One region of the Roseibium sp. RKSG952 genome, then DNA from elsewhere that is predicted to be linked to it. Evidence: riboswitches for the same ligand, from Rfam matches in the RefSeq annotation. Region 1 holds a riboswitch; each other region holds the start of a gene.
What was found. Region 1 has a riboswitch for cobalamin ahead of E1297_RS22200 (hypothetical protein). Riboswitches for the same ligand answer to the same signal wherever they lie in the genome.

Region 2: it holds a riboswitch for cobalamin, as region 1 does, so the genes downstream of both, E1297_RS23130 (aromatic ring-hydroxylating dioxygenase subunit alpha) here and E1297_RS22200 (hypothetical protein) in region 1, are expected to answer to the same signal.
Region 3: it holds a riboswitch for cobalamin, as region 1 does, so the genes downstream of both, nrdH (glutaredoxin-like protein NrdH) here and E1297_RS22200 (hypothetical protein) in region 1, are expected to answer to the same signal.

Annotation. Positions count from the first base shown of each region.
Region 1 covers NZ_SMMF01000923.1:5,794-15,552, reverse strand. Annotated here, with positions in the region: gene E1297_RS22225 (bifunctional 2',3'-cyclic-nucleotide 2'-phosphodiesterase/3'-nucleotidase) at 1-1,827, shown strand, start outside; RNA gene ffs (signal recognition particle sRNA small type) at 1,867-1,965, shown strand; gene rsgA (ribosome small subunit-dependent GTPase A) at 2,140-3,168, shown strand; gene E1297_RS22210 (alpha/beta fold hydrolase) at 3,200-4,057, opposite strand; gene E1297_RS22205 (TetR/AcrR family transcriptional regulator) at 4,142-4,702, shown strand; cobalamin riboswitch at 4,751-4,969, shown strand; gene E1297_RS22200 (hypothetical protein) at 5,057-5,464, shown strand; gene E1297_RS22195 (protein-tyrosine phosphatase family protein) at 5,466-5,969, opposite strand; gene E1297_RS22190 (DNA polymerase III subunit gamma/tau) at 6,143-7,906, shown strand; gene E1297_RS22185 (YbaB/EbfC family nucleoid-associated protein) at 8,048-8,401, shown strand; gene recR (recombination mediator RecR) at 8,466-9,059, shown strand; gene E1297_RS22175 (hypothetical protein) at 9,283-9,759, shown strand, end outside.
Region 2 covers NZ_SMMF01000926.1:8,519-18,277, forward strand. Annotated here, with positions in the region: gene tdh (L-threonine 3-dehydrogenase) at 1-937, opposite strand, end outside; gene E1297_RS23105 (glycine C-acetyltransferase) at 934-2,121, opposite strand; gene E1297_RS23110 (helix-turn-helix domain-containing protein) at 2,219-2,779, opposite strand; gene E1297_RS23115 (formate--tetrahydrofolate ligase) at 3,003-4,673, shown strand; gene E1297_RS23120 (hypothetical protein) at 4,685-5,155, opposite strand; gene E1297_RS23125 (hybrid-cluster NAD(P)-dependent oxidoreductase) at 5,324-6,406, opposite strand; gene E1297_RS23130 (aromatic ring-hydroxylating dioxygenase subunit alpha) at 6,413-7,645, opposite strand; cobalamin riboswitch at 7,785-7,977, opposite strand; gene E1297_RS23135 (B12-binding domain-containing protein) at 8,255-8,956, shown strand; gene E1297_RS23140 (DUF1638 domain-containing protein) at 8,962-9,630, shown strand.
Region 3 covers NZ_SMMF01000962.1:355,068-364,826, reverse strand. Annotated here, with positions in the region: gene E1297_RS45825 (ABC transporter ATP-binding protein) at 1-1,059, opposite strand, end outside; gene E1297_RS45820 (ABC transporter permease) at 1,080-1,874, opposite strand; gene E1297_RS45815 (ABC transporter permease) at 1,871-2,662, opposite strand; gene E1297_RS45810 (TetR family transcriptional regulator C-terminal domain-containing protein) at 2,924-3,565, shown strand; gene E1297_RS45805 (ABC transporter ATP-binding protein) at 3,842-4,597, opposite strand; gene E1297_RS45800 (iron ABC transporter permease) at 4,587-5,594, opposite strand; gene E1297_RS45795 (ABC transporter substrate-binding protein) at 5,595-6,527, opposite strand; gene E1297_RS45790 (ferredoxin) at 6,514-7,233, opposite strand; cobalamin riboswitch at 7,321-7,527, opposite strand; cobalamin riboswitch at 7,653-7,845, shown strand; gene nrdH (glutaredoxin-like protein NrdH) at 7,927-8,148, shown strand; gene nrdI (class Ib ribonucleoside-diphosphate reductase assembly flavoprotein NrdI) at 8,164-8,577, shown strand; gene nrdE (class 1b ribonucleoside-diphosphate reductase subunit alpha) at 8,559-9,759, shown strand, end outside.

The sequences.
Region 1 (9,759 bases):
ATTCTGGCGACATCGGATCTTCATATGAACCTGGCCAGCTTCGACTATTATGCTGATCGCCCAGACCCTGCGGTCGGATTTACTCGAACAGCGACACTTATCCGTATGGCACAGCAACAAGTCAGAGAGAGTGGCGCTCTGACATTGCTGTTCGACAATGGCGATTCTCTGCAAGGGACTCCGTTTGGCGAATGGGCGGCAGAGGAGAAGGGTTCGGAACACCCTTTGATGAAGGCCTTTGGTCTGTTGGGTTATGATGCCATCGGACTCGGCAATCATGATTTCAGCTTTGGCTTGCTCGCGCTAGACAGCATTCTCTCTCAGGCACCCTGCCCTGTGGTTTGCAGCAATATGAAATACAGCACGGGCGACCAGAGCTGGCAAGAATACGCGGTCTTGCGGCGCTCTCTCACAGTCGCCAACCGGGAGTTTCCAATTCAGATCGGAGTATTGTCCGTATTGCCACCGCAAACTGCGCAATGGGAGGCGCATCGCCTGATGGATCAGGTGACAGTGGCCGACATCATGTCATCTGCGCGCAGAACTGCATCCCGGCTACGTCAAATGGGGTGTGATCTGGTCATCGCGCTGGCCCATTCCGGATTGGGACAGTCCGATGCTGCCACGGGGTTGGAAAATGCTGTGATCCCGATGGCCGCGATTGATGAAATAGATGCGATCATCGCTGGCCATACGCATCTGACCTTACCCGGGAAAAACCATGACGAACTGGAGCATGTCGAAAATCACATCGGTCGAATCCATGGCAAACCTGTTGTCATGCCGGGTTTCGCCGGCTCGCACCTGGGCATCATCGATGTTGCCGTCGAACGTGAGCCTTCCGGTCGCTGGCGCATCGTAGACAGCTCAAGCCAGTTGCAGCCAATATGTCCTGCCAATGAGAACTTACCTGTTCCGGAAGACACTGAATTAAAGAAGGTGGTTTCGCACGGACACGCGCATACCAGAGCACGTATGGCCGAGTCAGTAGGGCAGACGTCCAAGCCTCTACACAGCTTTTTCAGCTATTGTGCGCATGATCGGGGGCTGGCCTTGGTTGCCGCGGCACAGGCCGCTGCTCTGCGGCCATTCTTGTCCGGAACCAAGTTTGCCACCCTTCCTGTTTTGTCCGCGACAGCACCTTCAAAATTCGGAGGACGCGCTGGCCCTAATCACTATACACATGTGCCGGCAGGTGAAATTTCGATGAGGCATGTGGCAGACCTGCACGTATTTCCGAATGAGCTTCGAGCCATATGTGTCAGTGGGGCCCAACTGCTTGACTGGATCGAGATGTCTGCCGGGATCTTCAATCAGCTCGATAAAAGTCATGAGGCTGAGCTGAATGATCCGCGCCGGGCAGGGCACAACTTCGACGTATTGCACGGCGTGTCATACGAGATCGATTTGTCGCAACCCGCCCGCTTCGGCGCGAGTGGTCAATTGATCAATCCCGCGAATTCTCGAATCTGCAACTTGCGACATCTCGGCAGTCCGGTGGAGCAGGAGCAGGAATTTATCGTAGCGCTCAACAACTATAGAGTCAGCGGAGGCGGGCATTTTCCGTTTCCTGAGCGTGTGGAAACCATCAAGCTTCCTCCATTGCGAATACAGGATATCTTGCGTGACTATCTATCCGGAAAACTGCCTGCTGATCCTCTGGAGAAGGCTCCACGCCCCTTTTCGTTCACCGGCCAGCCGGGATCGCTGGCAATCTTCAGAACCGGGCCGGGCGCCGCGGATTATCTACAAGAACTGGCAGAATACGAACCGCAAATTCTCGATCAGGACCCTGATGGATTTCTCAGGATCAGACTAAGCCTGTGATGGGTTGTCATTGCACTGCCAAATCCCTATATCGGGCTTCGAGAGGTTGGCGCGGGCGAGCGCCTCGCCAACCTGGTCAGGTCCGGAAGGAAGCAGCCACAACGAGTCCCGCTTGGGTCGATGTCCAGCCTCTCACTTACCGCCAATTCGGCGATCAATCCGCAGCCAAAGGAGGGCTTTGATGATTGTAGTACAAATCCCTCAGGCAGTGCGGCGCTGATCTAGCGGACACTTCCGACTGCCTGAACACATCACCCACGGATGCGCGTGCGCCATCTGTGCGGCTTGCTGTTTCTGAACACAGGCAGATCAATGTCCCTTACACTATCGGACCTCGGATGGTCCTCTCACTTTGCCGCGCAATATGCGGCTGATCCAACATACACTCCCTATCGCGTGAGCGCAGTTCACCGTGACCGTCTGATCGGAATGCATCCTGACGGCGAAGCAACATTGCTAAGTAACAACCAATCTACTGGTGATTTTGCTGTCGGTGATTGGGTTTTGGTCGATAAACACATGCGTATCCAACGACTGCCAGACAGGCGCAGCCTGCTAAAACGCCGGGCCGCAGGCACCGGTGCTGGAATCCAGTTGATTGCGGCCAACGTCGACGTTCTGTTCATCGTCAGTTCCTGTAACGCAGACTTTAACCTGCCTCGACTGGAACGATACTTGGCACTTGCACATCAGGCTGGTTGTTATCCAGTGATCGTACTGACCAAGGCAGACACGTGCGATGATCCGAAAGACTATGTTTCACGCGCAGAATCACTGGCACTCTTTCTGACGGTTGTGCCAGTGAATGCCCATGATGACGATGACGTGCGACAGGTCCTGAATTGGTGTCCAAAAGGGCAAACTGCGGCTCTGATCGGCTCATCAGGTGTAGGTAAAACCACACTGACTAACGCTATGACTGGCGCAAACGAAGCCACCGCGGAGATACGTGAAGATGATGCCCGTGGACGACACACGACGACCTCGCGCGAGCTGCACCAGATGCGTAACGGCGGTTGGCTGATCGACACCCCCGGTATGCGCGCCCTGCGTCTGCTGGATGCTCAAGAAGGGGTCGATGAAGTATTCTCGGATATCGTCGAACTTGCCGAAACCTGTCGCTTTGCGGATTGCAACCACGAAACCGAACCGGGTTGCGCGATCCAAGAAGCCATCAGCGCCGGCGAGCTCGACCCGGCGCGTCTAGAGCGATGGAGGAAGCTGCGACGCGAGGATCGGCGTAACTCTGAAACAATTGCTCAGTCGCGCGCACGTGACAAAGCCTTTGGGAAAATGGTGCGATCCGTGATGCAGGATAAGAAATCACGCAAACGGTTCTGAAGGAAAGGGCGCCGCCATGCGGTGCCCTACCTCAGGCTATCAACCGGGGCCAAACCGCAGAGTTGCGACGGGCAAACGCCCCGATGTGCCCCACACCCTTGAGGCCAAAATCGCCGGGCTTCAACAGGTGACGTCTGGCTGCAGGCCCGTAGGCATCTGCAAGTCGCCAAACTGCCTCCGGCGGCACCATCTCATCATCCTCAAATGTAAGAAAGTCGACGGGCGCACCTGAACGCGACCAATCCGCTTCGGGCAGGGTAACTCCGGTCTCAGGCAAATAGCTTTGAGGCGCGGTACACCATTTTCGCCACTGCCAATACACTTTTGGCGGCAGGTCAGCACCAAAACCAACCAACTTACCCGGCAGATATCCCTTCAGGCGAACGATCAGGGGAGCGTGACCATACCAGAACAACATAGCCAATGCACGATATGGCCAGGGATGATCGGATACGGTCACCAGTCCCGAGCAGACACAAATCATCCGGTCAATCTGTTCGATTTCCGGCTGGACCGGACCCAACATCCCGCCAACCGAATGACCAATAACCCAGAGCTTGGCATCCGGAAATCTTCTGCGCATCTCAGCACGGGCAGCTGGCATATCGACAAGAGCCCAATCGGCCATATTCACGTCGCTGTCCTGCAAGCGCCCTGAAAGGGAATGGCCAAAATCGCGGTAGTCGTATGTCAGGCAGGCAATACCCTGTTCGACAGCCAGCCACTGTGCAAAATGCCTGTAGTAATCGCGTGGTACGCCAGTGGCGCTGTTCAGAACCACAACTGTTTCAGGCTCGGTTGCAGGCAGGAACAGACGGGCAGACAGCATCGCCGAACCAGCCGGAAACTGAAAATCCTCGATGAGCGCATTCTGCTGGCTGTCCAACATTGCATCCTCCAACCAAATCTAGACCAATCAGTCTAATGATTCCATCTGGACCATTTGGTCTAGTGCTGTCAATATCGATGAAAGATGACCAAACGTCCGCTACCAACCCGAGATCGCCTGATCCAGACCGCCGCCGAGCTGTTCCAGCGCTCGGGGTACAACGGCGTTGGGTTGTCCGAATTGCTGGCAGAGGCGCAGGCCCCCAAAGGCTCGCTTTACCATCATTTTCCAAAGGGAAAGTCCGATCTGGCCCTTGCTGCGGCAAGCTGGGCGTCAGACGGAATGCTGGAACTGATTGCGGTCTCTTTCAAAGACGCACGCGACTTTCGCGATGGTATTGAAACCCTGTGCCACAAGATCGCAAAGCTCTTTGACAAATCCGGTCGCTGGGAGACCTGCCCTATATCCGCCACCCTGTTCGAGGGGCCGGAGAACCAACTTTTCAGGGATCACGCATACCGCCTGTACGAAAGCTGGATTGCGCAGGTCCGCGGGCATGCCGAACGCTTTGGCGTCGATCATCCTCAGGAAACCGCCGATACACTGTTCATTATGCTTCAGGGCGGATGGCAACTGGCCCGCGCGCGTCGAAATTCGGATGTATTGCGCAACCTGCCGAGGTTTCTGCCCGCCAACGTTCTCTGAAGCGTACTGAACGCGGCGGAATGCAGCTTGACTCAAGCCGACCACAAGCATTAGCGGTTAGGCGATGGTTCTCGTATCGGACTGGTACGGGATGAAAAGGGAACACGGTGCGGTCCTGCCCGAAACGTTGGAATGGACCTATGCCGCGACTGCCCCCGCAACTGTAGGCGGAGAGCAATGCCGAAATGCCACTGGCCAATTGGCTGGGAAGGTCGGCGAAGCGATGACCCGCAAGTCAGGAGACCTGCCATCGGAACTGAAACCGAAACTCGGGCGGGGTGTCCGGGCAGGGTCTGACCGCATTGCGTAGTCCAGCCTGTACCAAGCCCCCGTCTCACGCGCGGAGGGCGCAACATGATCTGGAAGACCGAGACACACGAATTTACGGCTACAGTTTGCCAACGGACAGGCAAAACCTGCCCCGCGCTGGCCAGGATGGCCCGTGCTATGGCGCAGGCCATGACAACAGCTGGACCAGTAGCAACGCGAGAATTCGAAATCGAAGGCAGCAGCGAGCTGACCCACTGCCCGGATGGTTGCACCGCCCGCTTTCGCGCGGGACCTGATCAGATCAGGTTTTTTTGCGGTTCAGATACGTCCGTCGAGACCAACGCGCTGGATGAATATGCAGACATGATGTTTGGCTCAGCAAATACCGCTTTGCCTTCCAGCATTCTATCCAGTCCACCATATGCGCTACTTGAGGCCAATGCGCTCGTCCCAAGGCAAAATGTCGATATCAGCCAGCACGCGGCTGCATGATTCAGTGCTCGAGCTGCGGCTGAGCTGCCGATGTCGCCCAGTTTAGCTGATCATCAGTTTCAACTGCACATGGCCGCACCTTGCGTAACCTCTGGAGTGCGTTTTCGGGTCTTTCACCGCATTCGATCATCAGTCGAAGCACAATCATCCCCGATCGTCCGCAGCCACCGCGGCAATGAACCAGTACCCGTCCTCCGCCCGAGAGTGCATGTCGAGCTGCCGCGCTGGTCTCGGTCCACAGCTCATTGATTTCTGGTGACGGTGCACCGAAGTCGGTCACTGGCAAATGCGCCCATCGACTGGCCCGACTTTGAATATCGCTGCCGAAATCACCTGCACCCAGTTGCACCATCTCGGCCTCAGTTGTCATCGAAATGACAAGACCTGGCTTCCAGTTCGCTATCAGATCCAGATCGCCGGAATAGTCGCCGTCGTTGCCGGGTATCGACGTCAGCGCGAGCGTGCCATTTCCAACCTGCAGGGCATAGATCACCAGCTGAGACACAAATTACTCCTCCCAAGAAATGACATGCAACAGAACTCAGTTTTTCGAAATCGGTCCGGCCAGCTTATGCGCATCGGCTGGTATTCCCAAACGAAATTCGTGCCTGTGCGCTGTGGACGTAAGCCGCGGGGACAACTACGCTGCATCCTTGATACGAATCCGCCAGAGCAGACATGACCGACACACCCAGCCCCGCCTATCAGGTTCTAGCCCGAAAATACCGCCCGGAAACCTTTGCTGATCTCGTCGGCCAGGATGCCATGGTGCGCACGCTGAAAAACGCGTTCGAGGCCGACCGGATCGCGCAGGCCTTTATCATGACCGGCATTCGCGGAACGGGCAAAACGACCACCGCGCGGATCATTGCAAAGGGCATGAACTGTATTGGTCCCGATGGCAATGGCGGACCAACGACTGAACCTTGCGGGAAATGCGAACATTGCGTTGCGATCATGGAAGGCCGCCATGTCGACGTGATGGAAATGGACGCCGCAAGTCGGACCGGCGTCAATGATATCCGGGAAATCATCGACAGCGTGCGCTACCGCGCCGCCAGTGCCCGCTACAAGATTTACATCATCGACGAAGTTCACATGCTTTCGACCAGCGCATTCAACGCGCTGCTCAAGACGCTCGAGGAACCACCCGAGCACGTAAAGTTCATCTTTGCGACGACCGAAATTCGCAAGGTCCCGGTCACCGTTCTTTCCCGGTGTCAGCGCTTCGATCTGAGGCGTATCGAGCCAGAAGACATGATTGGCCTGCTGAAAAAAATTGCCGGGTCAGAAAACGCTCAGATCGCCGAAGATGCGCTGGCCTTGATCACCCGCGCTGCAGAAGGTTCCGCGCGCGATGCGACGTCACTACTGGATCAGGCGATTTCGCACGGCGCTGGCGAAACCAGTGCGGATCAGGTTCGTGCAATGCTGGGCCTTGCGGATCGTGGACGGGTTCTTGATCTGATTGATATGATCCTGCGCGGCGACGCGGCAAGTGCACTGACTGAGCTTGGCGCCCAATACGCCGAAGGCGCGGATCCGCTGGCGGTTCTGAGGGATCTGGCCGAGATCACCCACTGGGTTTCCGTGGTTAAAATCACCCCGGACGCGGCAGAAGACCCAACCGTTTCGCCAGACGAACGCGCACGTGGCCAGCAAATGGCCGAAGCCCTTCCGATGCGGGTGCTGACGCGCATGTGGCAAATGTTGTTGAAAGCGCTCGAGGAAGTTGCTGCCGCGCCCAATGCGATGATGGCAGCGGAGATGGCCGTCATCCGTCTGACCCATGTTGCCGACCTGCCAAGCCCGGAAGAATTGATCAAACGGCTGCAGGATGCTCCTCCACCGCCAGTTGGTGGGCCGGGTGGTGGCGTACCAGTGCCGAGCAACGGTGCCCCGGTTGCGCAAACACACACCCCCGCGACACCAGCCTATGCATCGCCGCCGCGTGGCAACGGCGGCGCGCCTTCAGCCGCGTTGGCGCAGGATGTTCAGGCCGCGCTGGCACGCTATCCGAGCTTCGAGCATGTGGTCGAACTGATCCGGTCGAACCGGGATGTCAAATTGCTGGTCGAGGTGGAAAATGGGGTTCGGCTGGTATCCTACCAACCGGGCCGAATAGAATTCACTCCGGCGCCACAAGCACCTGCCGATCTTGCCGCCAGGCTAGGATCGTCTCTGCAACGCTGGACCGGCAATCGCTGGGCTGTTTCCATTGTATCCGACGGCGAGGCGCCAACAATCGCCGAATTGAGGGATGCTGCAGAACTGGCTCTGAAATCAGAGGCAGAGGCGCACCCTCTGGTGCAGGCGGTTCTTGCACAATTTCCCAAGGCGAAGATCACCAAGATCGAAACCCCCGAACAACGCGCAGCTCAGGTCGAAACCGAGGCACTGCCCGAGGTCGAAGACGAATGGGATCCGTTCGAGGAAGATTGAGACCCGGCCCTGCTATTCGCAAGCAACAGAGCCCATTGTCCTGCAAAAGGCCTTAACAATGGGCGAGAGGCGCGCTGGCCTCTTGTGTCGCTCAGTCGGCATCCGTATTTAGGCGTCAAACCGATTTACAGGAGATTACCGATGCTCAAAGGACTCGGCGGCCTTGGCGGTCTGGGCGACATGGCCAAGATGATGAAATCCGCGCAGGATCTGCAGACCAAGATGACCGAAATGCAGGAAGAGCTGAACAACATCATGGTTGTTGGTGAATCCGGCGCCGGCCTGGTGAAGGCGACCGCTTCTGCCAAGGGTGAGCTGAAAGGTCTGGACATCGACCCGTCCATCTTTAACGGCGACGACAAGGAAGTAGTCGAGGATCTGATCCTGGCCGCGATCAAAGACGCTCAATCCAAAGCGACCGAGCGTTCTCAGGAAGAAATGAGCAAGCTGACCGAAAGCATGGGTTTGCCCGCAGACATCAAGCTGCCGTTCTGATAGACACTCCTGACGACCCAAAGGCCGGGCACCCCTGCCCGGCCCTTTTGCAGGAGCGCAAGCCGTGAGCTCGAACAGCGACATCGACAATCTGATCGACCTGATGGCGAAACTGCCGGGCCTCGGGCCACGCTCGGCCCGGCGTGCAGTCCTGCATCTGATCCGCAAACGCGCCCTTCTGCTCACCCCCCTCTCGGACGCGATGCAACAAGTGGCCGTCACTGCGCGTGAATGCCTGAATTGCGGCAATGTGGGCACCACAGATATCTGTGATATCTGCGACAGCGAAGACCGCGCGACCGGAGAACTCTGTGTGGTCGAGGACGTCGCCGACCTTTGGGCGATGGAGCGAGCCGGAGTGTTTAAAGGCCGCTATCATGTGCTGGGAGGCACGCTGTCGGCATTGGACGGCGTAGGCCCGGACGAGCTGCGCATTCCCCGCCTCAAGGACCGGGTTCTGGCCGAGGGGATTTCCGAAGTCATTCTGGCGCTGAACGCCACCGTAGATGGCCAGACCACCGCCCACTACATCGCGGACCAATTGGAGGGTCAGGTGCGCCTGACTTCACTGGCACAGGGTGTACCGATTGGCGGAGAGCTGGATTATCTGGATGACGGGACGATTACGGCAGCGCTGAGGGCGCGGAAGGAGCTGTAGGCACCTTTTAACTCTTCACCCCTGTTCACAACCTTTCTTCAGCTCTAACAATCAGTAGAAATAAACTATTTTCGGAAACGTAAAACACTGGAAATACAATAGTTAAGCCCTTAGCATTCCTCGAAACAGTAATCGCTCGAGGCACCTTTTGCTTATTCCGTTTTCCGACCCAATCTGGTCTCGGCTGTATGGCCCTTACGGCATTCAAGAGGTGGCTGGTGTATTGGCCAAACTGGACAAATCCTGGGACGAGGATATCGCCAAAGACTTGTTCTGGGAAAAGTTGCACCATCAGGAAGACTTATATCCCGTCACATTTGCCGCTTTCCCATGGTTGTGGAGGTTCTCAGGTAGAGAATCCCATAAAAACACCGACATCCTGGACTTTCTTTCGTTCACAATGAAATGCGCGAGATCTTCATTGGAAGACGATGGCGCGACCGGGACCGAGGGAAAATTCCGGGGTCTGTCCCTTAGCTTGAGTGACCACCAAAAAAGTTGGATACCTGAGCATTGCCACATGACCAATGAGGACATGGGCACACTGGCCGCGCTGGAAGATTGGTATTCTGCAAATTGCGGCGATATCGCGAACATATGTGTGGATGCGGTTGATGGAAACAACGACTACCTCGATGCAATTCTATCCGTAGGCTATGCAAGTCTTCACGGTGGCGACGCAGCCGCCGGTCTAATAATC
Region 2 (9,759 bases), on a different contig from region 1:
GAACGTCCAGACCGTTCTGCAGCATGGCTATCATCTTGTACCAGGTCTCGAAGATCTCGCGGCCATACACCCCCTTGATGGTGATCGCCTTGAACACGATCCGCGACCAGTCGACCGGAGACTTGCCGGGTGGTATGCCGAGCAGAGCGATACGCCCGCCCATCACGAGGTTTTCAACCATCTGATCAAGCGCAACCTGATTGCCGGACATTTCCAGCCCGACATCAAAACCCTCGCGCATGCCGAGATCGGCCACGGTCTGTTTCAGATCGGCTTTCGCGACATTGACAGGCACCACATCCGTGACCTCGGCGGCAAGATCAAGCCGGTCCTGATTGACGTCGGTGATCACCACCTTGCGGGCACCGACATGGCGGGCAACGGCTGCTGCCATGATGCCAATCGGACCGGCACCGGTGATCAGAACATCTTCGCCGATCAGATCGAAACTGAGCGCCGTGTGGACGGCATTGCCGAGCGGATCCAGAATTGCGCCGATCTCGTCGTCAATCTCGTCCGGCAAGGGCACGACATTGAAGGCCGGAAGCCTGAGATATTCCGCGAACGCCCCCTGTTCGTTGACGCCGATCCCGCGGGTTTCCGGATCAAGGTGAAACTTCCCGGCGCGCGACTGCCGGGACGTCTTGCCGATCAAATGGCCTTCCCCCGAACAGCGCTGGCCAATCTGGAGATCGCGCACATTGCGGCCAACCTCCACGATTTCGCCGGCAAATTCATGTCCCGTGATCAGCGGTACCGGCACTGTCCGTGCTGCCCAGTCGTCCCAGTTCCAGATGTGAATGTCGGTGCCGCAGATCCCGGTCTTGTTGATCCGGATCAAGACGTCGTCCGGGCCGATTTCCGGCACCGGCGCCCGGGTCATCCAGAGGCCTTCCCCCGGCTCCGACTTGCAAAGCGCCTTCATCTGATTGCTCATGAAAGGACCCCCGTTGCCTTGCCGGCCCGCTCGAATGCATCCAGTGCCCGGTCGAGCTCTTCCCGCGTCAAGGCGGCATTCATCTGCGTCCGGATGCGCGCCTGACCGCGCGGAACCACGGGGAAGAAGAAACCGGACACATAGACGCCTTCGTCAAACAGTTTCGCCGCCATGTCCTGGGCAAGCTGCGCCTCTCCCAGCATCACCGGAATGATCGGATGTTCGCCCGGCAGCAGGTCAAACCCCAGACGGGCAAGCCCGTCACGCCAGTAGCGCGCGTTTTCAAACAGCTGCGCCCGAAGACCGTCGCCTTCCTCCACCAGCCGGATCGCCTCCAGACCGCTCATCACGATCGAAGGCGGCAGGGAGTTTGAGAAAAGATAGGGTCTGGCGCGTTGGCGCAAGAGGTCGATGACCGGTTGCGGCCCGGCAATATAGCCGCCAATGGCCCCGCCAAGCGCCTTGCCAAGTGTACCGGTCAGGATATCGACATCAATTCCGAAATGCGCCGGGGTCCCCTCGCCCTTCGGCCCCATGAAACCGGTTGCGTGGCAGTCATCGACCATCACAACCGCATCATGCTGCCCGGCCAGTTTCTTGATCTCCGGCAGTTTCGCCAGATAGCCGTCCATTGAAAAGACGCCGTCGGTCGCAATCATGATGTGGCGTGCACCTTCTGCACGCGCCTGCTTCAGCTTGGCTTCCAAATCATTCATGTCGGAATTGGCATAGCGATAGCGCCGTGCCTTGCACAACCGGATGCCGTCGATGATGGATGCGTGGTTCAGTGCATCGGAAATGATTGCATCTTCCGGCCCCAGCAGCGGTTCGAACAATCCGCCATTGGCGTCGAAACAGGCCGCAAAGAGAATGGCATCATCCTTGTTGAGGAAACCCGCCAGCCGCTGTTCAAGCTCCCGGTGAATGTCCTGCGTTCCGCAGATGAAGCGCACTGAGGCCATACCGAAACCGCGCGGATCCATCGCCTGGCGCGCCGCCTCGATCAGATCCGGATGATCGGCAAGCCCGAGATAATTGTTGGCGCAAAGGTTGATGACGGTCCGGTCGCCGACCGTGATTTCTCCGCCCTGCGGGGAGGTGATCAGCCGCTCGCGCTTGAACAGCCCCTCCGCCTCGATCTCACGCAAACTGTCATTTATCCGGGACAAGAACGCCTGACTCACCGCAATCTCCACTAAATTGGAATTTTCTCCATTATAACGGAATAAATTTCTTTTTCAAAGAACTGTTGCAAGCCGCCCCGACGTCAACGTGCCCCGCCTAAAGATTCATCACCATCAGAAGCGCCCGCGCGGCCCCGTCGAGCGCTTCGATCCGGTGCGGAACATCGGCGCCATAGCGCGCAGTGTCACCGGCCTTCAGAACTCCTTTTGCAACTCCGGAGGTGACCTCGAGCCGCCCCTCGATCGCAACCAGCTGCTCGCGTGTCCCGCGTTCATGAGCCTTGCTGCTGAGTTTGCCGCCCGGCTCGAAGATCAGCTCGTAGACCTCCAGCCTGCCTGTGTCCTGCGGCGGCGACAGGATCCGGATCCGGCACCCCTCCTCCGCCTTGTCAAAAGCGGGCGTCTGATCCCGATGCACGATTTCGACCCGGTCTTCGGAAGCAGCCTCGCCCAGAAGGCCGGCAAAGTCGACATTGAGCGCGCGCGTCAGATTGAACAGGGTCGCGATAGTCGGATTGGCCTCGCCCCTTTCGATCTGGCTGATCATCGATTTCGACACGCCGGAGCGCTTTTCGACCGCCTCCAGCGACAGCCCCTGTGTGCGGCGGGCGGTCTTCAACCGTTCGGGAAGCAGGGACAGGATATCCGGTTCAGCCATGATACTCTTGACAGGTTTGCCACTTGGAACTCCCTTGATACCGTGCCTGCACAGCATTCGCCAGTGACCGCGCGGTGATCCGGGCAAACAGAATTCCGCGACCGTCGCATCCCCTTTTGTCCAAGTCGGATTTGCGATGCCCGCAACATTGGATCGTGCCTAGCTTCAAGACATCAATAATCCGGTTGGACATAAAGCCCTCCAGTATTTCGAGGAAACGATCATGGCGAGCGATATTGAAATAGCCCGCGCGGCAAACATGAAACCCATTCAGGACATTGCAGCGCGGCTGAATATTCCGGATGACGCACTTATTCCCTATGGCAAGACCAAGGCCAAAGTGGATGGTGACTACCTGAAATCGCTCAACGGCAAGGATAACGGCAAGCTGATCCTTGTGACTGCCATCAACCCGACACCTGCAGGCGAAGGCAAGACCACCACAACCGTCGGCCTGGGCGACGGCCTGAACCGGATCGGCAAGAACGCCATGATCTGCCTGCGCGAGCCCTCACTCGGCCCGTGCTTCGGCATGAAGGGCGGCGCTGCCGGCGGCGGCAAGGCGCAGGTCGTCCCGATGGAAGACATCAACCTGCACTTCACCGGCGACTTCCACGCCATCACCTCGGCGAACAACCTGCTGTCTGCCCTGATCGAGAACCACATCTACTGGGGCAACGAGCTGGGCATCGACCAGCGCCGCGTTACGTGGCGGCGCGTGATCGACATGAACGACCGGGCCCTGCGTTCCATCGTCTGCTCGCTCGGCGGTGTTGCAAACGGCTTCCCGCGCGAAGGCGGCTTCGACATCACGGTTGCCTCCGAGATCATGGCCATCCTCTGCCTCGCGACCGATCTTGAAGACCTGCAGCGGCGTCTCGGCGACATCATCGTGGCCTACCGCCGCGACCGCTCGGCAATCACTGCACGTGAACTGGACGCCGACGGCGCGATGACCGTGCTGCTCAAGGAAGCCGCCCAGCCGAATCTCGTCCAGACGCTGGAGAACAACCCGGCCTTCATCCATGGCGGCCCGTTCGCCAATATTGCCCATGGCTGCAACTCGGTCATGGCCACCCAGTCGGCTCTGAAGCTCGCCGACTACGTCGTGACCGAAGCCGGTTTCGGTGCGGATCTCGGCGCTGAAAAGTTCTTCAACATCAAATGCCGCAAGGCCGGCCTGTCACCGGATGCGGTCGTGATCGTGGCAACAGTCCGGGCGCTCAAGATGAACGGCGGTGTGCCCAAGGACAATCTCGGCATGGAAAATGTCGATGCGGTTCAAAAGGGCTGCGGCAACCTTGGCCGTCACATCGAAAACGTCAAGCAGTTCGGCGTTCCGGCCGTTGTGGCGATCAACCATTTCATCGCCGACACGGACGCCGAAATCCAGGCGGTCAAGGACTACTGCGCCGAGCTGGGCGTCGAGGCCGTTCTGGCGTCGCACTGGGCCAAGGGATCTGAAGGCACGGCGGAACTTGCGGAAAAGGTTGTGGCGCTGGCCGAAAGCGGTGCGGCCCAGTTCGCCCCGCTTTACGAAGACGGCCTGTCGCTGTTCGAAAAGATCGAGACCGTCGCCAAGCGCATCTACCGGGCGGACGAAGTCCTTGCCGACAAGTCCGTTCGGGATCAGCTGAAGCGCTGGGAAGCCGACGGCTTCGGCAATCTGCCGGTTTGCATGGCCAAGACCCAGTACTCGTTCTCGACCGACCCGAACCTGCGCGGCGCTCCGGTCGGCCACAGTGTGCCGGTCCGCGAAGTGCGCCTTGCGGCGGGGGCCGGCTTCATCGTCGCGATCTGCGGGGAAATCATGACCATGCCGGGTCTCCCCCGCGTGCCGTCGGCAAACCACATCAAGCTGGACGGCAACGGACAGATCGAAGGCTTGTTCTAGGCCTGAAAACCCTAGCGCTGGCGGACCCAACGGCTTTGAAGCAAGGGTTCGCCAGCCACGCAGTCTATTCGGGATGCGGAGGCCTGTCTCTTGGCGGAGCGATAGGCATCCGCTTCTGTCCTGGTGGTGCACGACGGCCGTGCCATGATCGTATAGCCCTTGCTCGCCAAGCACTTGTTGAACTGGCGTGCACGCAGGGCGTCATTCGGGTCGTAACTGATGGTATCCGGATAGAACCCACCAGAGCCGTAGCAGGTCCAGCCATTGCAGAATCCCCCGCCATAGCCACCAATCGTGCGGGTCTTGTAGGCGGGAGGAACCTGCTGAAGCGCCGACACCTGACAGGCATCCATTGCGTTTTGCCGCTGCGCGAGTGTCGAGCCCGTCTTGTGAACAAAATTGACCGTCCCGCCAAGCGACTGGCAGCCACTCGCGACGAAGGCCGACAGCACGGCCATCTTGACAACTTTAAGACTGAACATCCGGCAATATCAGCTCGCAACCCGATCAACCTGCCTTCAGCCTAGCCGGTCGAGTGCAAATTACAAGCAGGAGGCCGCTGGGCACGGCCTCTCGAAAAAGGCTGGCGCGGATAAAAACGGACAATGAGGAACCGGAGAAGGTTTAACGCCTCCCCGGTTCCGCAATCTCTAGACTTCGACCTCGATCTTGCCGATCGGGTGGGAACAGCAGGCCAGAATGTAGCCGTCCTCGATATCATCCTCCGAGATCCCGCCACTATGGACCATATGAACCTCTCCGGCAGTCTTCCTGACCTTGCAGGTGCCGCAAACGCCGAAGGTACAGCCTGATGGAATGTTGAGGCCAGCTGACCGCGCCGCGTTGAGAACGGTATCGGTTTCCGTGCATTTTGCCCGGACATCGGAATGCAGGAAATAGATCTCCGCGGATTCGGTTTCATCCGGGACGACATCATCCAGTTCGGGAACTTCCTGCTCGGTCGCAGCCGGAGCCTGGAAGCTTTCCTGGTGATAGCGGTTCATGTCGAACCCGAGCTCGGCAAGTGCCTCGCGCACGGCCTGCATGAACGGTTCCGGCCCGCAGCAAAACACCTCGCGCTCCAGATAGTCCGGCGCCATCAGGCCGAGCATCAACTGGTTGAAGCGGCCCTGAAACCCTGTCCAGACCTTGAACCGGTCATTGGTCTCGACCACGAATTTCAGATCAAGGCCGGGCACACGGCTTGCCATATGCTCCAGCCGGTCGCGGAAAATGATTTCCGACGGCCGCGTGGCGCAGTTGATCAGGACCGCATCGGGCTCGCTGCCCTGATCGAACATGTAGGTGACCATCGACATCATCGGCGTGATGCCCGAACCTGCCGAAATGAACAGGTACTTGTCGGACGGGTGGACGTGATGGCTGAACACCCCGGCTGGCCCCAGCGCCTTGATGCGCATGCCCGGCTGGAGGTGGTCCAGCATCCAGCGCGTCCCCAGACTGCCTTCCTGCGCCTTCACCGTCACGGAAATCGAAGTCGGGCGCGAGGGCGACGACGAGATCGTGTAGGTCCGGTAGAGCGGCCCGCCGCTGACGGGAAGTTCAAGCGTCAGAAACTGTCCCGGCAAATAATCGAACAAGGCTCCCGACGGGGCCTGAAAACAGAAGGTGGCAACATTTGGCGCTTCCGGAATGACGGCAACGCATTCCAGCATCTCGCTGTCATCCCAAATGGCCGGTCCGGCGCTTCCGGCTGCTTTCAACAGGCTCATGACCTTTTACTCCGCAGCAAGCATCAAGGGGGCAACACGGGTCCGCAGCGTATCGCAATACCAATCCACGAACTGGATCACGCCGCTCTCCTGAAGCTGTGAATAGGGACCGGGCGTATAGGCAGGCGACAGGATGCCTTGCTGATTGTCTTCAACGACCCGGCGGTCCTCGTCATTGGTTGCAAGCCAGACCTCTGTCAGGGTTTTCAGGTCGTAGTCCCTGCCCTCAACCGCATCCTTGTGCACGAGCCACTTGGTCGTGACTTCCGTTTCGGTCGGGCTGACCGGGGTCACCCGGAAAACAAGTGAATGATCCGGCAGGAAGTGGTTCCAGGTGGTGGGGTAATGGAATTTCAACAAGGACCCGGCATCCGCAAACGGGATCCGGCCGAGCGGTCGGTTGACGGCAGCCTTGCCCGACATGGTGTAGCTGACCGCCCCGCCCTTGAGCGGCATTCTGGCAACACGATACTGGCCGCTTTCATCCAGATGGAATTTCGAGGCCAGATTAACATCTTCCAGGCGCTTGAAATGGGCGACGAGATGATCGGGAACACTGTCTCCGGAAATACCCGTCACATCCGGTTCATCTGAGTAGCTGCGGCACAGGGAGGGATGGTTACCGCCGCAGTGATAGCATTCCCGGTTGTTTTCCCAGACGAGTTTCCAGTTGCCGTTTTCGATGATCGAACTCTCGAAGGCGACCTTCGCATTGCCAAGATCATGAGGCGCCAGATAGGGCTCGATCAACTCCGCGAACGGCTCGAATGGGGGCGCGTTTTCCGCAAGGCAGACATAGACCAGACCCGCGATTTCGCGGCAATGAACGGTTTTCAGGCCATGGGCCCTGGGGTCGAACTCAGACCCCATGTCCCGCGCCCACAACAAGGATCCGTCAAGCTCATAGGTCCACTGGTGGTACGGGCAAACGAGTTTCGGCGACGAGCCTTTTTGCGACTTGCACAGGATCGAGCCGCGGTGACGGCAGGAATTGTGGAATGCGCGGATGACCCCATCCGCGCCGCGCACGATCACGATCCGGTAGGCACCGATCTTGTGGGTGACGTAGTTTCCGGTTTTCGGGATTTCGCAGGCCGGTATTGCAAACAGCCACTCGCGATAGAAGATCTTGTCCAGATCCAGAGCGAACACATCGGGATCCGTATAAAACGCCTGCTCAAGAGCATGGCCCGATGTTCGCCGTTGAAGCAGCTCAAGCGCTTTCTGCTCAGCCTGCATGTCACCTCTCCTGTTACCGCGTCAGACATGCGGCACATCTCAATGCAGTTCACCCGGCGGAAAAGAAGCGGATCACTTGAAACGCTCCCCTGCAGCGCAAGGCGGCGTTTTCATAGCGCCCGATCTGCCCACCGCGGATCGACGTTTCGTCCTGCAAGGCTGGTTTCCGGACTTCAGGGAGGCCCACATGTGCCGGACGCAGCGCCTTCCCGGGACATCCCAGTGGCCGTTGCCGCGCCCTCCACCTGTTACCGTTGCGGGGGCAGTGCCGGACTTCAACCGGCTTCCCATTTGACGACCTTTCGGGCCGCACCTTGCTAATTGCTGCATATCATTGCCGCACAAGCTGCCCGCAACCCAAAAACGACATCCAAATGCGGGTTTCGGACATGACGCAAGGTTGTTCAATACCTATATGAATCTGAGGAAAATCGCGTCGCTAACAACAGGGAAGGCTTGCTGTTTTCCCGCTTGACGGATGGGTGCAGCGCACCCGTCGCAGGAACGACTACCCGTGTCGTTTTACTGATATCGGTAAATCGGCAACAAGCCATAAGATTTAATGAATTGTTTATGTCCGAGTGCCTTTGGCCGCCATGGAGACGCCCAATGTCAGAAGAAGATATCGATCTCGCCGCCCTTGCCGACGACGAACTTGTCGAGCAAATGCACGACGACTTGTATGACGGCCTTCAGGAGGAAATTCAGGAAGCGGTCAACATTCTGCTGGAGCGGGGCTGGGCTCCGTACGACATCCTCACCAAGGCTCTTGTAGAGGGAATGCGCATCGTCGGCGTCGACTTCCGCGATGGCATCCTGTTTGTGCCGGAAGTGCTTCTGTCGGCAAATGCCATGAAGTCCGGCATGACCATCTTGCGTCCGCTCCTTGCCGAAACCGGCGCGCCGAAAGTCGGCAAGATGGTGATCGGCACAGTCAAGGGCGACATCCACGATATCGGCAAGAACCTTGTTTCCATGATGATGGAAGGGGCCGGCTTCGAAGTCATCGACATCGGGATCAACAACCCGGTCGAAAACTACCTGGAGGCTCTCGAAGAGCACAAGCCGGATATCCTCGGCATGTCGGCTCTTCTGACCACCACCATGCCTTACATGAAGGTCGTAATCGACGAGATGAAGGCAAAAGGACTGCGCGATGATTACATCGTTCTGGTTGGTGGCGCTCCGCTGAATGAAGAGTTCGGCGAAGCCGTCGGTGCGGATGGTTATTGCCGGGATGCTGCTGTCGCAGTCGAGATGGCGAAGGACCTGATCGCCCGCAGGCACAACCAGCTTGCCGGCAAGGCGTAGGTCCGATGTACAGGGATGCCGGTGACATGCGTGACGGCGTTCCACTGTTTCCGGTCCCGGATGACGAAGGTCCGGCCCGTAAGATCGGCCGGGTTCTCGTTATCGCTTGCGGCGCTCTGGCTCGTGAGATCATTGCGATCCGCGACCTGAATGGTCTGACACATGTCGATCTGACATGCCTGCCAGCCCAGCTTCACAACACGCCGGACAAGATACCCGGCGAAGTGCGCAAGGCGATTTTGCAAAATCAGGACGTCTATGACGACATTCTGATCGGGTATGGCGATTGCGGCACGGGCGGTCTTCTGGACAAGGTTCTGGAAGAAACCGGCGCGCGCCGGATAGAAGGAGCACATTGCTACGCCTTCTTTACGGGACTGGATACGTTCGACCGCCTGGAAGAGGACCAGCTCGGCTCGTTTTACCTGACCGACTTCCTCGCCCGGCATTTTCAGACAATGGTGATCGAGCCGCTGGGGCTCGATTGGCATCCACACCTGAAAGACATGTATTTCGCGCATTACACACGGGTGCTTTACATCGCCCAGACCGACGATCCGGCCCTCGAGGAAGCCGCAAGAAACGCGGCTGAACGGCTCGGATTGCCGCTGGAAGTCAGGCGCACCGGATACGGCCTGCTGGCGCCGTTTCTCATCGACAGCAGGCCGGATTGAAATCCGCGGAAACCTGCCGGGATTGCAAGGACCCAGGCTGATTTGGAACGAGTCGCATTTGGCATTTCCGGCGCCGTTTTCTTGGCTCAGGACATGAGGCTGCTCCGGCATTCATTTATAAGAAGAAGG
Region 3 (9,759 bases), on a different contig from region 1:
AACGCCAAGCCAGACGGTATCGGCCCGGCTGTGATCGACTGTGTGAAAGTAGTTCGGCACTGCCACGGCGATGCTTTCGGGCAATCCGTCGATGCGCACATAATAATGGACGCTCTCACCATAGAAGGCGACGTCCGATACCACGCCTTGAACATAAGCGTCGTAGCCTTCCGGTTTTTCTGCGCTGATCTCCAATTGTTCGGGCCGCACGCCGACAAGAAGTTTCCTGTCATGCATCTGAACGTTTGGATTCACCCCAATCGTCATCTGCCCAAACCCCTGAACAGTTACCTCCAGCGTTTCAGAATTTTCAGCTGTTACCTCGGCATCCAGAAAGTTCATTCCACCGATGAAAGAAGCCACTTCCCGATTGCACGGTTGGGAATACAGAACCTCGGGCTTGTCGACCTGTTTGAGTTGCCCAGCAAACATGACACCGATGCGATCGGACATGGTCATCGCCTCGTATTGGTCATGCGTAACCATGACGAATGTAATTCCAAGCTTTTGCTGCAGACGGCGCATTTCTAGCTGCATGGCTTCGCGCAGGTTCTTGTCCAACGCGGAAAGAGGCTCATCCAACAGCAGCACTTTCGGCCGCATAACCAACGCACGAGCGAGCGCCACGCGTTGACGCTGACCGCCCGACAACTCATTGGCCTTGCGGTCCTGCAAGCCTCCAAGCTCAACCATCTCGAGCGCTTCGGCAACGCGCTCTTTGATTTCCTTGCGCGAGAGCTTTGTTTTACGCAAACCGAACCCGACATTGTCGCCAACATTCAGATGCGGAAAGATCGCGTAACTTTGAAACACCATATTGGTGGGGCGTTTGTTGGCAGGCACCTCGCCCATTATGCGCCCATCAATCCGGATCTCGCCCTCTTCGTGATCCTGAAACCCGGCGATGATGCGGAGGGCCGTGGTCTTGCCGCACCCCGAAGGCCCAAGCAGCGAAAAAAACTCACCCTCTTTCAAGCTCAGATTCAGGTCGGACACAGCCACAAAGGACCCAAAGCGTTTTTCAACGCCCTGAATTTCGATGATGTTCTGTTCGCTCATCTTGTTCGTTTCCTTTGGCTTCAATCCGAGGACTGGGTGGAACGGCGGCGGAAATACTCGGCAATCAACAGCAGCAGGACCGAGGACATCAGAAGCAGAGACCCCAATGCCAATGTGTTGGGCAGTTTTGCCGGGAAGCGGATCTGGCTCCAGATATAGACCGGCAGCGTTGGGCTGTTTCCGGACAGGAAAAAGGCCAGAACGAATTCGTCAAACGACACGGTAAAGGTGACCAGAAGGCTGGCAATGATACCCGGTGCCACAATGGGCAGAGTGACCCGCCGAAAAGTTCCCACAACGCTTTCACCAAGGTCAAAGGCGGCCTCTTCCAACGACTGGTCGAAATCATCAAAGGCGGATTTCATGATCGATACAGCGAAGGGCAAGGCCACAAATACATGGCCTAGTATAACGGTGGTCAGAGAGGGCTTCAGTCCAATGCTGATGAACAAAACCAGCATTGAACTGGCGACAATGATGCCGGGAATGACCAGCGGAAGCATGACCAATCCTTCTGACACTTCCCGCCCCTTGAACCGATACCGGACATAGGCACGCGCTGCGAACAGACCCAGCGAAGTTGCCATAACAGCGGTTACGCTGCCGACGATCAGCGAGTTTACCATCGCCTGCAGAAGCGTATCCTGCTGTCCAAGTTGCGCGTACCACTTCAACGTGAACCCCTTGAGAGGGAAGGCCACAATAGTTCCATCGTTGAACGAAAACAGCGGCAGTAGCAGCACTGGCAGATAGAGGAACACCAGATACGCGACAGCATAAACAAGAAGCCAGGGAATCCTGATAACTTTGGTCATCTGATCCTCCTGCCCAGTGCCGTGACGATGACCACAAAAAAGATTGCCACACAGCCCACAGACAACATCGCCAGAAGTGAAAGAGTTGCACCGAGTGGCCAGTCATTAGCCGCGCCGAACTGCACCTGTATCAGGTTCGCGACCATCTTGCCTTGTGAGCCACCGACCAGAGCCGGAGTGACGTAGTCCCCAACCGTGGGTATGAAGATTATCAAACATGCCGCAATGATCCCCGGCACGGTCAAAGGCAGCGTCACGCGGACAAACCGCTCCAATTTACTGCAACCCAGATCAGTGGCCGCTTCCAGCAGGCTCCGGTCAATCTTTTGCAAAGAAACGTAAATTGGCAGGATCGCAAACGGTGCCCATGCATGTGCGAGGGTGAGAACCACGGCAAACTCATTATACAGAAGAAAAGTCAGTGGCTCCTGAATCAGGCCCAGAGAAATCAGGGCCGAATTCATCACACCATTAAAGCCGAGGATCAGTTTCCAGCTGAATACGCGCAGCAGGTAGCTGCTCCAGAACGGAATGGTGATCAGCAAAAGCCACAGCGTTTTCTTCTGCGTCCTGAACGCTATGAAATAGGCGATAGGATACGCCAAACAAACCGTTGCAAGCGTCACAGCACCCGCAATGACTATTGAACGGATCATCAGATGGCGTACCAGCGGATCGGTAAATGCTTCCTGATAATTCGCCCAGGTCAGCGTGCGATCAATTTCGACGTAGTTTTGAGTCCAAAAACTATAGGCAACCAGAATGCAAAGAGGGACGGCAACCAGCAAGCCGACGTAAAGCGTCGCAGGCGCGCTTAGGGCAAGGCCTTTGCCCGTCTCACTTCTTATGACTCCAGCCATGCTTCCCTGCTGACTTAACTTTCGGTGGCGCGGTGATCTCGATCACAAAATGGACAATCGTCCATTTAAATCTGGAATTTTCAGGCAAGCTGTGTCAACTGATATTTTCACAAGCGGCACTGGCCAAACTGCCAAGAGACGCTAGAACGCGCTGCAAGAGGCTGAAAACAAACAAGACCACCGGAAGAAATGACTGGAAAACGCCAACAGATACGCGAACGAAATCGCCTTACTCTTATCGAGGCCGTGCTCGACTCAGTTGCGGAAAAAGGAATCTCCGAGACGTCGGTCAGCGAAATTATTCAACGCGCTGAACTATCTCGTGGCATGATCCACCTACATTTTGGCGGCAAGGATAACCTTGTTGACGAGGCTGCCCGGCACTCGTCCGAGCAGTATTACAACGGTATATATGCCCTGCTGGAAACTACCGGACAAACTGGCCAGGAACACATTGAGATGATTGTCAGAGGAGACTTAAGTGAAGCCATCCTCAACAAAAAGAACGTTTCAATTTGGTACGCATTTCGCGGGGAAGCCCGAAACAGAGCAGCGATAGCAGCCTTTTCAGATACACGCGATGCAAAGCTTCGGAACCTGGTCTTCAATGCATTCGCGCGAATTGCGAAAGAAGCCGACATCGAACATGCCAATCAGGTTGCACGGGATGCAACCCACGGCACACTCGCCATGTTGGAAGGCATGTGGACCGATTATCTGCTCCACCCGGATTCATTTGATCGCACCGAGGCAATGAGAATTGTTTTTCGATTTCTGCGGGCAATGTTCCCGAAACACTTTGACCTAAGCGGTGCCCTGTTAATTGAATGAGATTTGGGACCAGTTTCCTAACAGGCGCTTAGGAAGTGGATAATCTCCATCTTTAAATCAACACGATGACAGCATCGTAGGGGCGCAAGAAGTTCATTTGAACCGACAACAATGCGCGACTTTTTCGTCACGCCGAGCCGGTCTCGTTCCGATCCCGATGAAGCAGTTTGTGTTTCACGCTCCGCTGCCCCACCTCTCATCGAGATAAACCTTCATATCAAAATCGGGACCTTTCTGATCCAACCTGATCTGCTTCAATGATGAGCAAACTAACAACTACCTCATCACCGGACCATTGATCACCAAAGACTGCATGTTGAGATGTGCGTCGACCAGAAAATGCTCCATCAGGTTCTGGCGTGACAGGACATCCGCCGGTTTTCCATGATCGACGATCCGTCCTCTGCTCATCAAATGTACATGATCGCAATATCGTGCCACTAAATTCAGATCATGCAGGGTCATAAGAACCGTCCGGCCCCGCCGTTTAACCTCGTTCAACAGCACCAATTGGTAATGAAGATCGAGATGGTTGGTCGGCTCATCCAGAATGTAGATTTCCGGGTCACAGGCCAGCAACTGAGCAAAGTAACACCGCTGAAGTTCTCCGCCTGACAGGCGATCGGCAGGCTGATTCCGCTTTTGGATTAGCCCCACCAGCTTAAGTGCTTCATCTCTTCGCAATACCAGCTCAACTCCGTCCAGGCCAAGAGCAGACAGACCAATTTCAACGATATCCGATGGGGTCAACCCGGCCAGCAAACCAGAGCTTTGCACCAACGCACCGCATTTCCGCGCCCATTCGTGATAGGCATAGTCTTCAATATCGCGACCATCTGCAGCGATTTCACCTGCTGCAGGGCGCTCAGCGCGGTAGATCGTACGAAGAACAGTGGTCTTACCCGCCCCGTTAGGACCAAGCAAGCAATGCACCTCGCCTTTGGGGGCGGCCAGAGAAACGCCTTGAACATATGGCTTGCCACCGACGTCAACCGACAGGTTGCGGATATCGAGTGCGGGATTAGACTGCACGGCGCAACCCTCTCAGTATCAGGATGAAAGGCGGTGCCGCAAACAGGGCCAAGAGCACACCAAGCGGCAGTTCCTCGGGCGCCAGCAGGGTTCTACATAGAAGGTCGACAGCAATCAAAACAATCGCCCCCAGCACCATCGACAGGGGTAGTAAAACCTTGTGCCGCGCACCTACCAGCAGCCGTGCCATATGCGGCACAATCAGGCCGATAAAGCCGACGATACCGGCGACGGAAACCGCCAAACCGGTCAGCACAACCGTTGCCACGAATATCATGACGCGCAGGCGCCCTGTGCGGATCCCCAGCGCCTGAGCGCGCTCTTCCCCCAACAAGGTCGCGTCCAGAGCATTCGCGCGCATCAGGAACCCGCCAGCAATCATCACAAGTGCCAGCGCAAGCAAGGGCAACTCTCGCCACTCTGTGCCTGCCGCCGTACCCATGAGCCAGCCCAGGGCGTTACGGGTAACATGTGGATCCCCAATATAGAGGAAAAAGGCCGTCACCGACTGGAACATCAACGAGACTGCAACGCCCGCCAGAATAACAATTAGCGGATCAAGCTGACGCCCACGTTGCTGAGACAGTCCAAGCGTCATCAGAAACGCCAGAGCTGCACCTGAAAACGCGATCAGGGGGACACCGACGGTTTCGGTCACTTCGGACGGCAACCAGATGATCGCCGCGACCGCTGCCGCAGAAGCACCGGATGACAGACCCATCAGATAGGGGTCTGCCATCGGGTTGCGCAGGGCCGTTTGCATCAAAGCGCCAGCAAGGGCGAGCCCGGCCCCGATCAGTCCAACTGCCAATACGCGCGGGATGCGCCACTGCCACACAATCAGGGACAGCCCCCGCGGGGCATCCTCATTGCGCATCAGAATGGCTACACGATCCGACCAGCTTATGTCGGCTGTCCCCCACAGAATGCCCGCAATGGCGACAAGCACCATTACGACCATAGCCGTGGGAAACAGGACCAGGAACCGGGATTGCATTTACTCGAGTTCCGCCAGTTTGGCGTTCAGGTTCTCAACACCATCGGCAAAACGCATCCCGAGAAGGGTTTCAGAGAACGGAACAGTGACGAACCGACCCTCTTTAACAGCGGTCAATTCGGACAAGACCGGATCGCTTTCCATATAGGCACGCTTTTCGCCCGCCGAAGACCAGCTCGCTTCGATCAACAGGATCACATCGGGGTCTGCCTCGACCACGCGTTCCCATGCCAGATCAACCCATGTGCCTTCGACATCGTCACTGATGCTTTTCAGCCCGGCGGTTCTTGCGACCAAAGCAGGCCCTCCGCAGCAACCGATCGAGTAAGGTGTCTCATCGCCACTGTCGTAGATAAACGCCGTACGGCCAGCCCCTTCCGGGTCAGTCTGAACCGCCTCGATACGCGCACGGGTCTCAGCGATCAGCTTGCCCGCGCGATCTTCAACATCAAAAATCTGCCCGATCTTTTCGATGTCGTTCAGGATCGGCTCGATGGTCAAAGGTACATCCTTCGGATGCGCTTCCTTGCAGGATGCGTCAACCAGGTAGGTACCGATTGCCAGATCATGCCATTTCTGCGCTGATCCAAGGTTGTCTTCGGAAAATGCGGACCCAAAACCCGCGAACAGAAAATCCGGCTCATTGGCCAGCACTACCTCTGCGGCCGGGTATTTCTCGGCCAGGACCGGGACGGACTCAAACGCCGCTTTCCACTGGGCTGGCATTTCATCGTCCAGATAAGCGGTACCAACCATCGAACCTTCAAGCCCAAGCGCCAGCATCACTTCGGTCGCTTGCTGGTTCAGGGTAATCGCCCGCGTTGGCGCCTTGTCGAAGGTGTAATCGATCCCGCAGCTTTGTACGGTGACCGGATCGGCCTGGGCTGTAGCCGCGACAAATCCAAGCGGCACGAAGAATTTAAGCAGGTTCATGTGTATCTCCTGTTTGATGAATAAGCAGTGATCGAGGAGTGGTTCCGGCGCCCAGCGCCTGAGAAACAAAGGTCCGAATGTCGTCCAGGCTCTCCACGCGATACCAATCGCCGTGTGGATAGTGGACGATCACTGGCCCGGCATTGCAGGGAAACAGGCAGCCGGTTGTGGTCACCAGACATTCAGAACTTTTGCCCGCATGGCCGAGTTCTTTTTTAAGCGCATCCACCAGATTGGGGGCGTCTTTCAGGTGACATCGCGGGCCTGCACAGACGAGTAGATGGTGGCGAAAGGCAGGAGGGCTGTCCCACCCTTTGCCGAGCTCACCGGAAGGTTTCGGCCTAATCGGTTTCAGCAAAACATCTGCATTTGCGGCAGTCCGAATGACGTCTGAATCCATTTGCAGCGGTTTGGCGAAGAACAGCTCGGGTGCGTTTTCTGTCCGCCTGTGCAACCAGCTTGCTGCCGCATTTGGCAACCAGTTTTCGAGGCTCTGGGAAAACGGCAAGCCAATTGGACGCAACTCGATGCGCTTGGCTCCCTGCTCCGTGAGATCATCTAAAGCATGCCAAAGCCCATCACCGGATGCCTCCAACCTGACAGCGCGGGCTTCTGTATGCGCGGCCTCAATCAGAGCGTTTGCAAGGTGGCGGAACCGGGATTGGCTGACGTAATTTGCCGAAATCAAATAAATAAATGCGTCCATCTCTGCCCCGAAACAGGAGGCAGCTCGGCACAATGCACTGGCCCGAAGATATCCATCATCTCATCCTCCTCGGGCCCTCCGCCCGGTTGGTTACATCCAGATGATGGCAGGTCTCCTGACTTGCGGATCAAAGCTTGCCGTCCCTTCCCGGATCTTGGGCGATCCAGTGGCTCTGACGGGTTGCTCACCGCTTACAGTTGCGGGGGCAGTTTCGGATTTGGATAAACGTCCGCACCGAATTCCCTTTTATCCTTGCGGCAATCACCTCAAGGAACCATCACGGCGAAAAAACACAAGCAAAGTTGATTCGACAAGAGTACGTGCTGGCTGATCGCTGGTATTTTGCCAGAACCTGCACGAGCGGACAAAGAAGTTCGCCACACTTCACTCTATATATTGACAACTTGCCCTGGTGAAACCCAATATAGTGTTGCTTCGGTTCTTTCGATTCCTGTCGAGAGCTAAGAGGGAAACCGGTTCGAATCCGGCGCTGCCCCCGCAACTGTAAGCGGAAAGTTCGGCTGAACACGCCACTGAAAGTACGCTTTTGGGAAGGCCAGATCGAACGATGATCCGCGAGCCAGGAGACCTGCCGCAAGCTCGAATGATAACCACGAACGGAGGGTTCGGGGGCGTTTGGCGGGCTTGTTTGCCCATGGCGTCCTCGGCTTTGATTAAAAGGACAGAGGACAAATGAGCATTACCGTATATTCCAAACCCGCCTGCGTACAATGCACCGCGACCACCCGAGCGCTGGATGCAAAAGGCATCAATTATGATGTCGTGGACCTGACGCAGGACGACAGCGCCATGACCCATGTGACCGAGCTGGGCTATCGCCAGGCACCAGTCGTTGTGGCCGGCAGTGACCACTGGTCGGGCTTCCGCCCGGACATGATCGCCCAATTGGTTTGATCTATGACTGCGCCGATCCCGGCGCTGGTCTATTTCTCATCGAAATCCGGAAACACCCACCGCTTTATCTCGCGGCTGGGCCTGACCTCTTTCCGCATTCCAACTGGGATGGACCCGCTGCCGGACCCTGAAGATCCTTATGTTCTGATCTGCCCGACCTATGCCGACGGCGAAGGACGCGGGGCGGTTCCGAAACAAGTGATCCGCTTTTTGAACGACCCGGCCCGCCGCGCCGGGATCATCGGGGTGATCGGCACAGGCAACCGTAATTTTGGTGCGACCTACGCCCTGTCCGGTCGCATCATCGCCCAGAAATGCAACGTGCCGCTGCTGTATTCGTTCGAGCTGGCAGGCACAGAGACAGACATCGCCCGTGTCCGCACCGGGCTTGAAAAACTAGGGAGACACCAATGCTCGACAGCAGCGTAAACGAGCAGGACTATCACGCGCTGAACGCGATGCTGAACCTCTATGATGGTGAGGGGAATATCCGCTTTGACGCTGACCGCATGGCCGCTCGGCAATACTTCCTTCAGCACGTGAACCAGAACACCGTGTTCTTCCATTCGTTGGATGAAAAGCTGGGATACCTGGTGTCCGAAGGCTATTACGAAGAGGCCGTGCTGGACCAGTATTCCAAGAACTTCATGCGCAAGATCTGGGATGCGGCTTATGCCAAGAAGTTCCGTTTCCCGACCTTTCTGGGCGCGTTCAAGTATTACACTTCGTACACGCTGAAAACCCGAGATGGGCAGCGCTATCTTGAACGCTACGAAGACCGCGTCGTCATGACCGCTCTGGCGCTGGCGCGCGGGGACGAGGCGCTGGCCATGTCCTTCATGGAAGAGATCCTCGAAGGCCGCTTCCAACCTGCCACACCGACTTTCCTGAACACAGGCAAAGCCTCACGTGGTGAGCTGATTTCATGCTTCCTGCTGCGGCTTGAGGACAACATGGAGAGCATCGGTCGCGGCATCAACTCGGCCCTGCAACTGTCCAAGCGCGGCGGAGGTGTTGCGCTGCTGCTGACAAACATTCGCGAACATGGCGCGCCGATTAAGGGCATTGAAAACCAGTCCTCGGGCGTAATACCGGTGATGAAACTTCTGGAAGATAGTTTCTCCTACGCCAACCAGCTGGGCGCGCGTCAGGGCGCTGGGGCTGTCTACCTGAACGCGCATCACCCGGACATCATGCGCTTCCTCGACACCAAGCGCGAAAACGCGGATGAGAAAATCCGCATCAAGACGCTGAGCCTTGGCGTGGTGATCCCTGACATCACTTTCGAGTTGGCGAAGAAGAACGCCGATATGTACCTGTTCTCGCCCCATGACGTCGAGAAGGTCTACGGTGTCCCGTTCTCGGAAATCTCGGTGACCGAAAAGTACAACGAGATGGTCGATGACAAGCGCATCCGCAAATCCAAGGTCAATGCGCGGGAATTCTTCCAGACCATTGCCGAGATTCAGTTCGAATCCGGTTATCCATACGTGATGTTCGAAGACACGGTGAACCGGATGAACCCCATCGCGGGCAGGATCAACATGTCGAACCTGTGTTCCGAGATTTTGCAGGTCAATGAAGCGTCCGAATTCAACGATGACCTCAGCT